4 regions of the Brevibacterium pigmentatum genome follow, and region 4 is predicted to be linked to each of the others. Evidence: riboswitches for the same ligand, from Rfam matches in the RefSeq annotation. Region 4 holds a riboswitch; each other region holds the start of a gene.
The links. A riboswitch is a leader RNA that binds a small molecule or an ion and turns the genes downstream of it on or off. The one in region 4 is predicted to bind thiamine pyrophosphate.
Positions count from the first base shown of each region.

Region 1: linked by a shared signal. The riboswitch ahead of thiO (glycine oxidase ThiO) and the one ahead of GUY30_RS04605 (ECF transporter S component) in region 4 are both predicted to bind thiamine pyrophosphate.
Region 2: linked by a shared signal. The riboswitch ahead of thiC (phosphomethylpyrimidine synthase ThiC) and the one ahead of GUY30_RS04605 (ECF transporter S component) in region 4 are both predicted to bind thiamine pyrophosphate.
Region 3: linked by a shared signal. The riboswitch ahead of GUY30_RS13115 (hydroxyethylthiazole kinase) and the one ahead of GUY30_RS04605 (ECF transporter S component) in region 4 are both predicted to bind thiamine pyrophosphate.

Region 1 covers NZ_CP050153.1:1,518,744-1,520,940, reverse strand. Annotated here, with positions in the region: gene GUY30_RS06855 (ketopantoate reductase family protein) at 1-42, opposite strand, end outside; gene thiE (thiamine phosphate synthase) at 39-722, opposite strand; TPP riboswitch at 734-837, shown strand; gene thiO (glycine oxidase ThiO) at 827-2,029, shown strand; gene thiS (sulfur carrier protein ThiS) at 2,026-2,197, shown strand, end outside.
Region 2 covers NZ_CP050153.1:464,950-467,146, forward strand. Annotated here, with positions in the region: partial or broken gene thiC (phosphomethylpyrimidine synthase ThiC) at 1-936, opposite strand, end outside; TPP riboswitch at 932-1,040, opposite strand; gene GUY30_RS02030 (M18 family aminopeptidase) at 1,103-2,197, opposite strand, start outside.
Region 3 covers NZ_CP050153.1:2,882,999-2,885,195, forward strand. Annotated here, with positions in the region: gene thiE (thiamine phosphate synthase) at 1-131, opposite strand, end outside; gene GUY30_RS13115 (hydroxyethylthiazole kinase) at 128-1,042, opposite strand; TPP riboswitch at 1,030-1,163, opposite strand; gene GUY30_RS13120 (sugar ABC transporter permease) at 1,316-2,197, opposite strand, start outside.
Region 4 covers NZ_CP050153.1:1,048,986-1,051,182, forward strand. Annotated here, with positions in the region: gene GUY30_RS04600 (ABC transporter ATP-binding protein) at 1-458, opposite strand, end outside; gene GUY30_RS04605 (ECF transporter S component) at 458-1,084, opposite strand; TPP riboswitch at 1,107-1,215, opposite strand; gene GUY30_RS04610 (purple acid phosphatase family protein) at 1,362-2,197, shown strand, end outside.

The DNA of each region.
Region 1 (2,197 bases), 470 kb from region 4:
TGCACCGCTTCCGGTGGATGTGCTGTCAGCTGCTGGGGTCATTCCAACTCCTCCGTGAGCACCCGTGCGGCCGCAGCGGGGTCGTCTGCCGAGGTTATCGCACGGACGACGACGGCACGGTTCGCGCCCGCCTGCCGGATCGCGTCCAGTCTCTCCCCTGCCGCGATGCCGCCGATCGCGAACCACGGTTTGCTCGCCTCGGCGGCGGCAGCGGTCAGCAGTGCCGTCCCCACTGCGGCACGGCCGGGTTTCGTCGGGGTCTCCCAGACCGGCCCGACGCAGAAGTAGTCGGTCTCCGTGTCCGCCTCGGCGGCGAGCGCCTGCTCGAGGGAATGAGTGGAGCGTCCGAGGATGACGTCGGGGCCGAGCACGGCCCGGGCCTGACTGCTGGTGAGATCTCCCTGACCGACGTGGAAGACATCGGCGTCGGTGAGCAGTGCGACATCGGCGCGGTCGTTGACGGAGAAGAGTTTGCCGTGGCGTGCGGCGACATCCCTGAGGACTTCCAATGCTGCGATCTCGGCGCGGGCCTCGAGGCTCTTGTCCCTCAGCTGGATGATGTCGACTCCCCCACGGTAGGCGGCGTCGAGGAACTCGGCGAGGTCGCCTTGAGCGGCCCGGGCATCGGTGCACAGGTAGAGCGACGCTTCGGCCAAACGGGCCTGCCTCCAGGCTCTCTTCGTCTGCCGCGCTGCGGTGCGCGGTGGCATCTGTGTGGTCATGGTCATAGAGTAGAGGAGTTCGCGGGAGCCTCCCAACGAGGCTGAGAGGGCTTAAGAGCCGACCGTCAGACCTGATGCGGATCATGCCGCCGGAGGGAGAAGCTGTGAGAGTCATTGTCGTCGGCGCCGGAATCATCGGCCTGTCCACGGCCTGGTACCTGCGCCGCCTCGGTGCCGAAGTCACCATCATCGATCCTGTCCCCGCGTTGGGGGCGAGCCATGCCGCCGCGGGGATGATCGCTCCCGCCGCCGAGGTGGTGTGGGGGCAGACTCCCCTGTACCCGTTGATGCAGGCCTCGGCGCAGATGTACCCGGAGTTCGCTGCCGAGGTGGCGAGCGCTGCCGCGGTCGACCTCGGCTTCACGGATGCCGGAACTCTCGTGTGCGCCGGAGACAGTGCCGATCTGCAGGCACTGCGAGAGCTGCGCGAAGCTCAGTCGCGGTCCGGTTTCGCCACCGAAATCATCACCGGCAGCGCTGCCCGCCGGGTCGAACCGTCGCTCTCACCTGCTGTGGCCGGTGCCGTGCACATTCCTGGCGATCGGTCGATCGATCCGCGTCGGGTCTCCGCCGCTCTGCTGTCTGCCGTGACGAGTGAATCAGGGTTCCTCCTCATTCGGCAGCGGGCAGTCGAGCTGCTGAAGGACGGTGATGTGACAGTGGGCGTCGCGCTGAGCGACGGTCGTCGGGTGGAAGCCGATCAGGTGATCCTCTGTGCCGGCAGCACCAGCAATGCGATCGCCGGTGCACCGCAGCTGCCTCTCCGGGAAGTCTGGGGTGATGTGCTGCGACTGCGTGCCCCCGCCGAGGCGACTCCCCTGCTGACTCGCACCATCCGCGGGCTGGTCAGCGGCCGCTCCGTCTACCTGGTTCCTCGCCCCGACGGAGAGATCGTCCTCGGCGCCAGTTCTCGCGAGGACGGACTCTCCGGCACCCCAGCCGGAGCGGTCCACCGACTGCTCGCCGACGGACAGCGATTGGTCCCGGGCATCCTCGATGCGGAGATCGCCGACATCACCACCCGAGCCCGGCCCGGCTCTCCCGACGACCTGCCGTTCATCGGACGCATCGATTCCGGCTGCGTCGTGAGCACCGGGTACTTCCGGCACGGCGTCCTCTTGGCCCCATTCGGCGGCAGGCTCGGGGCCGAACTCGCTCTGGGTGCCGTCTCCGACTGGATTCCTGAGGGAGCGGCCGAGTCCGTGTCCCCACACCGCTTCACCACCGAAACCACCTCTGCCTACCCGAACCACAGCCCTGCCTATTCGAACTACAACCCTGCCCACTCAACGAGGAGCATGTCATGACCGACCGCGAACACCCACCGACCATCGTCCTCAACGGCGAACATCATGAGCTCTCCGGTGCCACCTCGGCGCTCGACCTCATCGCCGACGTCACCGGACGGGAACTGCAGGCTGACGGGTCACCGGCCGACGGCGGACGTCTGGGCATCGCCCTGGCGGTCGACGGCG
Region 2 (2,197 bases), 580 kb from region 4:
GGTGACCCTGTCGGCCGTGAGCGGAACGTAGCGCAACTGCACTCCGGCGTGGATGGTCATGTAGTCGACGCCCTGCTCGCACTGTTCGATGACAGTGTCCCGGAAGATCTCCCAAGTCAGCGCGTTCGCGTCCCCGTCGACTTTCTCCAGTGCCTGATAGATCGGGACGGTGCCGATGGGGATCGGCGAATTCCGGATGATCCATTCCCGGGTGGTGTGGATGTCATTGCCGGTCGACAGATCCATGAGGGTGTCGGCACCCCACTTCGCAGCCCACCGCAGCTTCTGCACCTCCTCGGCGATGGAGCTGGTGACCGCGGAATTGCCGATGTTCGCGTTGATTTTGACGAGGAACGCTTTGCCGATGATCATCGGCTCTGATTCGGGGTGATTGATGTTGTTCGGGATGATCGCGCGACCGGCGGCGAGCTCGGCACGGACGAGTTCGACATCGCACTGTTCGCGGAGCGCAACGAACCGCATCTCCGGGGTGATGATGCCCTGCCGGGCGTAGTGCATCTAGGTCACCGTGCGGCCGGCCTTGGCGCGACGAGGAACAGGTTTGCGTCCCTTCCACTGCTGAGACGGGGCACCCCGGCGAACGGCTGCCCGACCGTCATCGGCGATGTGATGGCCGCGGGCTGCATACGTTTCGGTGTCGAGGCGGTTCTCGACCCACGGAAATCGCAGAGCGGGGAGTCCCTCTTCGGGAATGCTTCCCGGTCCGACTGTGCGGTAGACATCGACGGGATCGTTGGCCCGGCCGTTCGAGTCCTCGAGTTCGATGCGAGTGACGGGAACGCGGATGTCGTGTTCCTTGTCATCGACCCACGCCGGCGAATGCGTCGGATACTGCTCGAGGGTGAACTGGTCGTGCGAATCTGCGTCAGACGAAGTCGTGGTAGGGGCAGGTGTTTCAGGGGTGAATGCAGTCATCTGCAGTCCTCACTTCCTACGCCGGTATCAACCGGATCAGGTTCTACGGTCTCGGACGATCCAGTCCGATCTCAGCCCTTGCAACGGGCTCCCGTGGGGTCGTGCCATTCGTATCACGACTGCCGCAGTGAGGACAACCGTGGCTCCCTGGGCGACAGGGTGAGGGTCAGCTGCCCTGGAGGAAGGCCTTCGCAGCGGCGCCGAGGGCGACGACATCGGAGACCGCGACCATCTCGCGTGCCGAGTGCATCGAGTACAGGGCAGGCCCCACATCGACGGTCGTCATGCCCAGACGGGTGGCGGTCAGCGGTCCGATCGTCGACCCGCAGGGCATCGCATTGTTCGACACGAAATCCTGATAGTCGACTCCGGCGGCTGCGCACGCCTGCGACCACACGGCGGTGCCCACCGCATCCGTGGCGTAGCGCTGCTGAGCGTTGAGCTTGAGCAGGGGACCGCCGCCGAGGCGGGGGCGCACATGCGGGTCATGCCGTTCCGGATAGTTCGGATGGGCCGCATGTCCGGCATCCGAGGAGACGCACACCGAGGAGGCCATCGATGCGAGATAATCGCTGCGAGTCGACTGCGGCAGCAGAGAAGCGACGATGCGTTCGGTGACGTCGGCGAGGAACGGGCCGCAGGCACCCGATCGCGAATTCGACCCGATCTCCTCATGATCGAAGGCCGCGAACAGAGGAATGCCGTCGAGGCCGTCGGCATCGAGGTGGGTCAGCGCAGTGACGCCGGCATGGACGGACAGCAGGTTGTCCAGCCTCGGCGAGGCGAAGAACTCCTCGGCGGCACCGAAGAGGGCCGGCTCTTGAGTGGGAATGGTGTAGGCATCGTGGCCGACGACGGTCTCGGCATCAACCCCGGCAGAAGCGGCGAGCAGTTCGATGATGTCGGCCTCAGCGAGGTCGGCCAGGCCGATGACGGGAGTGGTGTGACGCTGCTTGTCCAAGGTCAGACCCTCGTTGACCTGCCGGTCGAGGTGGATCGCGAGCTGCGGGATGCGGGCGATCGGCCCGGTGCGGGCGAGCACGATGCTGCCGTCGGCGAGGCTGAGTCGACCCGCGAAGGCGAGCTCACGATCGAGCCACGAATTCAGCAGCGGCCCGCCGTAGATCTCGACTCCCACCTGACGGGTGCCCTCGGCGGTGTACTCGCCGCCGGGTTTGAGTTTGAACGCCGGGGAATCGGTGTGGGAACCGAACACGCGGAACCGGGGAGCCGCCTCGGTGACGGTGGGATTCATCCATGC
Region 3 (2,197 bases), 1.8 Mb from region 4:
GCCTCGCATTGCGCCGAGTCGGTGACGAGGTAGAGGCGCGTGTCGATTCCGGCGAAGCGGTCGGTCGCGGCGGCATCGTTCACGGTTGCGCCGTGCGGATCGTCGGTGATGTGGGCGGATCCGGCGGTCATGCCTGGACGCCTTCGCCGACGGTAAGCGTGTCGAGGCCGATTCTCGCCTGCGCGAGTCGGTCACCGTCGACGGTGTGGAGCGCGTCGAGGAAGTTCGCCGAGTAGCTGCCCGGACCCTTCGCACCATCGGCGGCGAGTTCCCCGGCGACCGCGAAGTGGGCGTGGGCGGCGACGACGGCTTCGAACTTCGCCGAGGCGGCCCCACCGTTCGCGGACTGCTCGGGGGCGCTGATTGCTGAGACGTCGGCGTCGGGGTCGGCCAGTCCGGCACGGGCGGCGGCCAGGTATGCGACGGTGACGGCGCCGAGTGAGCAGCCGGTGCCGATGACCAGCGGCATGAATTCGTGTCCGCCGGAGATCCGGGCGACGTGATCGGTGCCGTCGATGTGGGCGACGACGGCGTCGGTGGGTCCGGAGACCGCGACGATCGCGCCGGTCTTTCGCGACAGTTGAGCCGCGGCGGGAAGGACGGCATCGACTTCATCGGTGGATTCGACTCCACGACCACCGAGTCCGACTCCGGCGAGTGCTGCGATCTCGGAGGCGTTGCCGCGGATGGCAGTCGGGTGATCGGCGGCGGCCCGGCGGATGCGGGAGGTGCGGAAGTCGACGGCGCCGACGCTCACGGGGTCGAGGACCCAGGGCTTGCTGGCGGCGTTCGCGACGTCGATGGCTGCGTCGGCGGCGAGCAGCTGATGGTTCGAGGCGGTTCCGAAGTTGACGAGGATTCCGCTGGCGATTCCGGCGAACTGTCCGGCGTCGGCTTCGTGGTCGAGCATCGCCGGGGAGGCGCCGATGGCCAGGAGCACGTTCGCGCTGAACTGCTGCACCACGGTGTTCGTGATGCACTGGATGAGTGGATTGCTTGCGCGCAGTTGCGCATTGGCAGAACGCAGGTCGAAGTCAACCATGACGATCCCTTCGCTAGTATGGCCCAGATCAGGTTCGATGGGTGTTCTCTCAGCCTCGGTGTCCTCCGTGCGCAGCGTCTTGGTGCGAACGGATCCTCATGAGGCACCCCATGTCATTGGCTCCGACTGTATCAGCCCGGTCGGACACGGGGCGACTCCATACTCTGCTTGGATGCTCAGCACCGACCGCTCGACTTAACGTCGCTGTATCAAGCTATGCATTGCGCGCTCGATGCTAAGGCGAGCGGTCGGCAGAGGAAGCTTCACGCCCCACTACCCCCGCCCGACGTACCTCTGTCCGCGGCGGCTCAGCGCATCGATGACGACGGCGGTGAGCAGGACGAGTGCGGTGATGATCTGCTGCGCATCGGAGTTGAAGCCGATGAGATAGAGACCGTTGTTGATCGCACCGACGACCAGGGCACCGAGCACAGCGGCCCAAGCAGTACCGCGACCGCCGAACAACGAGGTGCCGCCGATGACCGCCGCGGCGATCGCATTGAGCAGATCCTGCGTGCTCACCAGCGTCGATCCCGCGTTCGTCGTCACACCGGTCTTGATGAACCCGAACAGCGCGGCCAACACACCTGCGGCCATGAACACGCTGATGCGCACCCAGGTCACGCGGATACCGGCTCGCCGGGCGGCCTCGACCTTGCCGCCGACGGCGTAGATCGAACGACCGTAGCGGGTCTTGCGCAGCACGAGGTCGATGACGATCGCGATGACGATCATCAGGAAGAACGGCATCGCCAGACCGAAGTCCTGGTTGACGAGGATGAGGAAGCCGAACACGATCGCGGCCAGCAGCACGATGCGCACGATCACCGACGTCCAGCTCGGGGCGCTGAGGCCTTCGCGGTGGCGACGCATCTTCGAATAGATGATGCCGCCGCCGAAGCCGATGATCGCAATCGCTCCGAAGATATAGGCCCAGATCGCCGGGAAGTAGAAGCTCGCGAAGTCGAAGGCGAAGGTGTCCGACATCGACAGGTTCTTCTGTGTGCCCAGGGTCGTCAGCGTCAGACCGGTGAATGCGAGCAGACCAGCCAAGGTGACGACGAACGCCGGGATGCCGACGACGGCGAAGAACCAGCCTTGGATCGCGCCGACGACCAGACCGAGCAGCAGCATGATGATCAGCGCCATTGCCGG
Region 4 (2,197 bases):
TGGATCCCGGCCAGAGCCAGCCGCTGCTTCTGCCCGCCGGACAGAGCGGCACTCGGATGTTCCGGAGGCAGATCGAGTCCCAAGGCCTGCAGAGATCTGGGGACCTGAGCCTCGATGACCGCGGCCGGGAGTCCGAGGTTCTCCATCCCGAACGCCACATCATCACCGATGCGGGAGAAGATCACCTGCGAATCGGGATCTTGGAGGACCAGCCCGGTGCAGCCTCGGCGAGGATCCGGTTGCTCACCGCCGACGAGGAGTTCACCGGTGGCCTCACCCGATTCCTCGGGCAGGACACCGGAGACGGCGTGGAGGAACGTCGATTTCCCGGCTCCGGAGGCGCCGAGCAGCAGCACCTTCTCTCCGGCCGCGATCTCCAGGTCGAGCGGACCGACTGCCGGCGCCTCACGGTCGGTGTGCGTCCATGAGAAGCCGGCGGCCGTGATCGGCAGCGCCATCAGCGACGGCCGGAGGCGAAGGAGCTCAGAGCCCCGGTGGCCGCAATCGCCCGGTAGGCGTACCACGCGCCGATGCCGGAGATGACGAGGCCGGAGATCATCGCGCAGACCGCATAGATCGCCTGGAAGCCGAACTGCCATTCGGCGTTGTACATGATGTTCTCGCTCACGGCCATGAACGCCGCGGCCAGCACACCCGAAGCGGCGGTGACCCACAGGGTGAAGCGTTTGTAGCCGAAGGCGGCGAAGACGAGTTCGGCACCGAGGCCCTGCAGCAGTCCCGAGAGCAGAACGGTCGCCCCGAAGTGGGAGCCGAGCACGGCTTCGACGATCGCGGCGATGAGTTCGCACAGGAGTGCGGCACCGGGTTTGCGGATGATGGCACCGGCCAGCGGACCGGCCAGCACCCAGAGTCCGGCGATGAGGCCGATCGACGGCGGGAATGCCTGGAAGGCGAGTTCGAGAACCTTCCAGCTCAGCGCGAGCACCCAGAAGACGAGTCCCACGGCGATGCCGAGCACGGCGGTGGTGACGTAGTCGACGACCCGCCACTGCTTGGATTTCGGCGCCGCGGTGAAGGCGTGTGAAGGGGCGGGGGTGGTGGTCGGCGCGGTGGTTTCCGGCATTGTGCCTCCTCATTTCAAGGAGGGGTGAAGAGTCTCGACTTCCTTCGGCGGTACTGACCGCATCAGGTTCGAGGGTCTGCAGCTTCTTCTGCACTCTCAGCGCCCCTGACGGCGCTCCCCTGTCGTAGCCACCACTGTACAACAGGTGAGCGAAGCAGCGACCGAGACTGGAAGCGAAGCAGTGGCCGAGAACGGTCATCGAGGATTCACTTCGCGTTCCCTCGTTCGTCGACCAGCTTCGAACGGCTAGACACTACTGATCAGTAGGAATAGGCGGGTGAACACTCATCGACTCAAGCGACCGCTCAGTGCCCTGTCCGCCGCCACGCTTCTCGCCGCACTGGCAGCGGCACCGGTGCCCGTTCGGGCCGAACCATCGCTCGGCTCAGGCGGACCCGGCTCGACCGCGAGCCAGAGCCCCAGTCAGGATCCGAGCCAAAGCCCAAGCCAGGACCCGGGGCAGAACCGCGCGGAATCGCCCGCCGAGGCGGATGCGGGAAGCGAAGCGATCACCGATGCGGTGCTGCAGGTCGGCGCCGACCCCACTGCGCGCAACCTCTCGTGGATGAGTGAGAGCTCCGGTGGGGGAGAAGTTCGATGGGCGCCGGTGAGCGAGCTCGAGGACGGCAAACTCCCCGCCGACGCAACAACGGCTGAGACCACGGACTCCGGACTCGCCACCGACCTCAAGCGTCACTTCAACGATGCGAACATGACCGACCTCGAGCCCGACACCGAATACGCCTACCAGGTCGGCAACGAAGAGGACGGATTCACCGAGGTGCAGCGGTTCACCACGGGAGACGCCGGAGGTGACGACGAATTCCTCGTCTTCGGCGACCCGCAGGTCGGCGCCGGTGGCGGAGACCGCGACGACGCCGCCGGTTGGGACCGGACACTGAGCTCGGCAGCAGCCACCGCCGAGGACCCGAGCTTCTTCTACTCGCTGGGCGACCAGGTCAACTCCGCGGGCAACCAGCACCAGTACGCCCAGTATCTGGCACCGGAAGCGACCCGGACGATCCCGCAGGCGACGACGATCGGCAACCACGATGTGTCATCGAAGGCCTACGAACAGCACTTCAACCGGCCCAATGTCAGCCAGGACCACGG